Regions from separate parts of the Sporosarcina sp. Y352 genome, predicted to be linked through region 2. Evidence: predicted binding sites of a transcription regulator. Region 2 holds the regulator's gene; the other holds the start of a gene.

Region 1 (2,491 bases), on a different contig from region 2:
CACAATTGCCATTGCCTTTTATTCTTTATATAGTGGCACTCCCGTTACTTTCTGCCACGGGGACTGGAACGAAAACAGAATTCATCGCCATCGCAATCTTCATAGTGCTTATTAAGTGGGCATTCGTTGAGTCGGAATATAATTTCAGACATGTTTTAGAAGGAGATAAGGTCTGGTTGGATAGGGCCGTGCGGTTTTTATTGGCGGGAATACTTATTTATGCTTTCCTTGTAGGAAGTTTCCTTTACATTCCAGTTATTGCAGTCCTTATCGGAATGTACAACTTCTACTGGCGGAAAAAGAGGATGGTAAAGCCTTTCCCATACGATCACTTTATTTCACTTGAACAGAATCGTATGATGCGGTTTTACCGGTTCGCTAACTACTTTACGGACGTTCCGCATCTGAAAGGATCCGTTAGTAGAAGAGGTTGGCTTGGATTTATAACAGGTTCTCCCACTTTCGGCAAGAGTGTTTCACAGACCTACCTGATTAAGCGTACATTTATTCGAACCGATGATATTTTTTGGTTATGGATGAGGTTGACTGTAATTTCAGCACTTGGTGCAATATTCATTCCATTCCCAATCGTTGTATTCATTTTCTCAGGGGCGCTTGCATTTGCCTCGGCAGTTCAGCTTATTTATGCATTGCGTGCGGGGGATGATTTCCGAATGGATATGCTGTTTCCTGAGAAGGAAGACACGCGACCTGGCTCAATTAGGAAAATCGTTCGTTCGGTTCAATGGATTCAAGCAGCAGTTGTTACAGTTGCTTCCCTATATCTTTATGGAGTCTCGACAATACCATTTCTAGTAGGGGCTGTCATTCTCATTACTTCTGAAGCTACTATTAGATTGACTGGGGAAAAGAAGGAAGATGAATAAGGTCAATTCATCCCGTTTGTAAGTAACTGCAGACGGGATTTATCTTTTGTGAAAGATTAAAAATAGAATATTCAAAAAACCCTTGCAACTTCTCTCTGAAATTAGATATACTATATAAAAGGCATCAGGGGTGAGAGCGATGGAGAACAACTATTCATATGCCGAGTTTTTGAAGGCCGTCGGAAAAAACAGTTCTTCGCTTCAAGCGGAAAAGTTGTTGAATGAAATTTATTTGGATCTTTTCTTAAAACATTTACACAGGGAGCAGACAAAGTATCGACTCGCGGTTTTAATTGATGCAGCACTCGATTGTCGGGATGAAAGCGCCTTCTTATTGTATTCAGAAAGACTTGTTAAAATTGAAGAGAATGATTGAAAAGTGAGTTGACGCTACATGTTGAATAGACATGCAGCGTTTTTTTCGCTTTAATTGGAAAATAAATCCATTGAAAAACGTATGTTCGCTTTTTGCTCGTCAAAAGATGGGTAAAGTGATAAGATAGAAGTAGTATATATGGGAGTGACTTCGATGAACCAAAAATTTAATTTGCAAGCCCCTTACACTCCGCAAGGCGATCAGCCGTATGCAATTGCGAAGCTTTTGGAGGGTCATGAACGGGGAGAGAAGCACCAGACTTTACTCGGTGCAACTGGAACCGGAAAAACATTCACAGTCTCGAACGTCTTAACAGAAATTAATAAACCAACACTTGTCATTGCCCACAACAAAACACTTGCTGGTCAATTATATAGTGAATTTAAAGAGTTTTTCCCTGATAACGCTGTTGAGTACTTTGTCAGTTTCTATGATTACTATCAGCCGGAAGCATACATCGCTCATACAGATACCTTCATTGAAAAAGACTCAAGTATAAACGATGAAATTGATAAGTTGCGACACTCAGCTACATCTTCTTTATTCGAACGGAATGATGTACTAATCGTCGCTTCCGTCTCATGTATTTATGGTCTCGGTTCCCCAACAGAATATAATGAACATGTAGTATCGCTACGACCGGGAATGGAGATTGGACGCAATGAGTTGCTCCGTAAATTTGTAGATATTCAATACGAACGGAATGATGTAAGTTTTACACGCGGTACATTCAGGGTGCGCGGCGATGTTGTCGAACTTTTGCCAGCTTCACAGGATGAACAATGCCTCCGCATCGAGTTTTTTGGCGATGAAATTGAACGCATTCGTGAAGTGGATTCACTTACTGGTGAAATCCTGGGTGAACGAGAACATGTTGCCATTTTTCCAGCATCCCATTTCGTTACGGGTGATGACAAAATGGTAAAGGCAATTGAAAACATTGAAATCGAACTAGAAGAACGTTTGAAAGAATTCCGTAGTCAAGATAAGCTTTTAGAAGCGCAGCGCCTTGAACAGAGGACGCGATATGACCTTGAAATGATGAGGGAAATGGGCTTCTGTTCTGGTATAGAGAACTATTCCCGCCATTTGACACTTCGTCCGCCGGGGGCAACACCCTACACGCTCCTTGACTATTTCCCAGATGATTTCCTAGTCATTGTAGATGAAAGTCATGTCTCACTTCCTCAAATACGTGGAATGTATAACGGTGACCAGGCAAGGAAGA
Region 2 (2,491 bases):
AGCATTCCCACGTCCGAGCCTCGTCTCATCTTGTATCAGTACTGCATCTACTTCTTCATCGCGGATGTAATCCAGCATACTAAGCAATCCTTCTCGGTCAATGTCGTAACCGCTATGTTTGTCCTCGAATGTAGCGACAAGCTCTAAATTGAGTTCACTAGCCAAATCTTCAAGTTCCTCTTCTTGCCTCGTAAGTGATAGTTCCTGCGATTCTTTTTCTGTGCTCACTCGGCAATAAATGACGCACTTCTTTCGCGGCTCAGTCATCAGTACCACCGGCCAGTTGTACACTGTCGTCTTCATGTGTCTGTATAGTTGGCAAAAGCAAATCTTCTCCCTTCTTGATTGTTGCAGAGGACAGATTATTTAGAGTCATCACTTCTTTAATCCATTTCTCTGACGACATGTTTTTCGAGTGGTGAAATGCAAGGCCCCAGAGCGTGTCCCCTTCAGTAATTGTAATTGTAGTGACTTCAGCTTGCTTCGTTTCATATTTACCAACTCCTATAATTGCAAAACCTAAACATAAAATAACAATAAATATACCATAACCGTTGTTTTTAATGAAAGTCATCATTTTTCCCCCTTGCGAATGTTTGTTCGTACCACTGTTTTCATTATAGGAAACTCAAAACTGGATGTCAACACTTATTAGAACTTGTGTTTGCCATTACTATAGTGGGCTGATATAATGAATCTATTGAAATAACTCGAATTTCGGTGAGACTTTCACGATTTTTGATTGTTGTAAGAATTTTAGTTAAGGGGTGATTGTTGTGAAGAAAATCTCAAAAAGACAGGAAGACATTCTGACATTCATTAAATCAGAGGTAAAGAAAAAAGGGTATCCACCTTCCGTAAGGGAAATTGGGGAGGCTGTGGGGCTAGCTTCAAGTTCAACTGTTCACGGTCATCTAGCTCGTTTAGAAAGCAAGGGCTTCATTAGAAGAGACCCGACTAAACCTAGAGCAATCGAAGTCCTGGATCCTGAAGGGTTGGAAACGATGAAACCCGGAGTTCTACATGTCCCTCTTGTCGGTAAAGTTACTGCAGGTCTTCCGATTACGGCCATTGAAAACATTGAAGAGTACTTCCCTCTCCCTGAATCGTACGGCACTTCGGAGGACAACCTCTTTATGCTTGAGATTGTTGGGAATAGTATGATTGAAGCAGGAATCCTTAATGGTGATTATGTTATCGTTAAACAGCAACAGTCAGCTAATAATGGTGAGATTGTCGTAGCAATGACAGAAGACGATGAAGCGACGGTGAAACGGTTCTTCAAGGAAAAAAATTATTTCCGTCTTCAACCTGAAAATGAATCTATGGATCCAATCATTCTTGATAATGTATCGATACTCGGTAAAGTCGTTGGTGTTTATCGTACGATTCATTAAGGATAGACATGTAATTCCATGTTGAAGCTATCTGCAATGCAAGACAATCCAATACTCTCAGAAATGACAAAGAGCTATTCCTTTATTAAAAAGGAATAGCTCTTTGTCATTTCTCTATTAAGTTTTCCTTAACCAGTTTTCCAATGGATGACAACACAGCCACTTTCACATGCTCGTATGTGAGGCCGCCTTGAACGTATGCGGTATAAGGCGGCCTGATTGGACCATCTGCCGTAAGCTCGATGCTTGACCCTTGGATAAATGTACCAGCCGCCATGATCACATCGTCTGTATACCCCGGCATATAAGACGGCTCGGGTGCATAGTGGGCATTGATGGGCGAGTTCTGCTGAATTGATTGGCAGAACGCAATCATTTGACTGGCATTATTGAAAGATACAGACTGAATTAAATCGGTTCTTTTTTGCGTGTAATGCGGTGTTGTCTCGAGTCCAAAGCTTTCGAGGAGAGCAGCAGTGAAGAGCGCCCCTTTCACTGCCTGGCTAACAACATGCGGTGCTAGGAAAAATCCTTGGTACATTTCCCGTAAGGTATCAAGCGATGCCCCAGCTTCCGCTCCAAGACCAGGAGACGTCATTCGAAACGCACATTTCTCTACAAGATCTGCACGCCCGGCGATATAACCACCTGTTCTTGCAATGCCGCCACCTGGATTTTTAATGAGTGACCCTGCCATTAGATCAGCACCGACTTCTGTTGGCTCTTTCTCTTCGACAAATTCGCCATAGCAGTTGTCAACAAAGACAACTAGTTCGGGATTGATGGCTTTTACTTTACGAATCATTTCGCCGATTTCATCCACCATAAAGGACGGGCGATCTGAATACCCCTTTGACCGCTGGATTCCTATCATTTTTGTTTTAGCATGAATATTTTTCGAGACTTCTTCAAAATTGACCGTTCCATCATCATTTAGCTCAATGTGTTTATATGTAATACCGTAATCCAGAAGTGATCCAGTATCTTTTCCTTTTCCTGATACGATGGATTCCAAGGTATCATAAGGTTTTCCTGTGATATAGAGTAGTTCGTCACCTGGGCGAAGAATTCCAAACAGACTTATTGAAATTGCA

The links. The regulator LexA, encoded in region 2, represses DNA repair genes until DNA is damaged. The targets are predictions, from matches to a motif close to CGAACATATGTTCG.
Region 1: uvrB (excinuclease ABC subunit UvrB) is a predicted target of LexA. The motif match lies at 1,338-1,351, and genes of this name have one in related genera.

Annotation. Positions count from the first base shown of each region.
Region 1 is NZ_JBXCJE010000018.1:43,183-45,673, forward strand. Features, by position in the region: gene AC1TO6_RS19560 (ABC transporter permease) at 1-887, shown strand, start outside; gene AC1TO6_RS19565 (IDEAL domain-containing protein) at 1,027-1,263, shown strand; gene uvrB (excinuclease ABC subunit UvrB) at 1,417-2,491, shown strand, end outside.
Region 2 is NZ_JBXCJE010000002.1:441,112-443,602, reverse strand. Features, by position in the region: gene AC1TO6_RS05110 (YneB family resolvase-like protein) at 1-267, opposite strand, end outside; gene yneA (cell division suppressor protein YneA) at 260-574, opposite strand; gene lexA (transcriptional repressor LexA) at 777-1,397, shown strand; gene AC1TO6_RS05095 (methionine gamma-lyase family protein) at 1,504-2,491, opposite strand, start outside.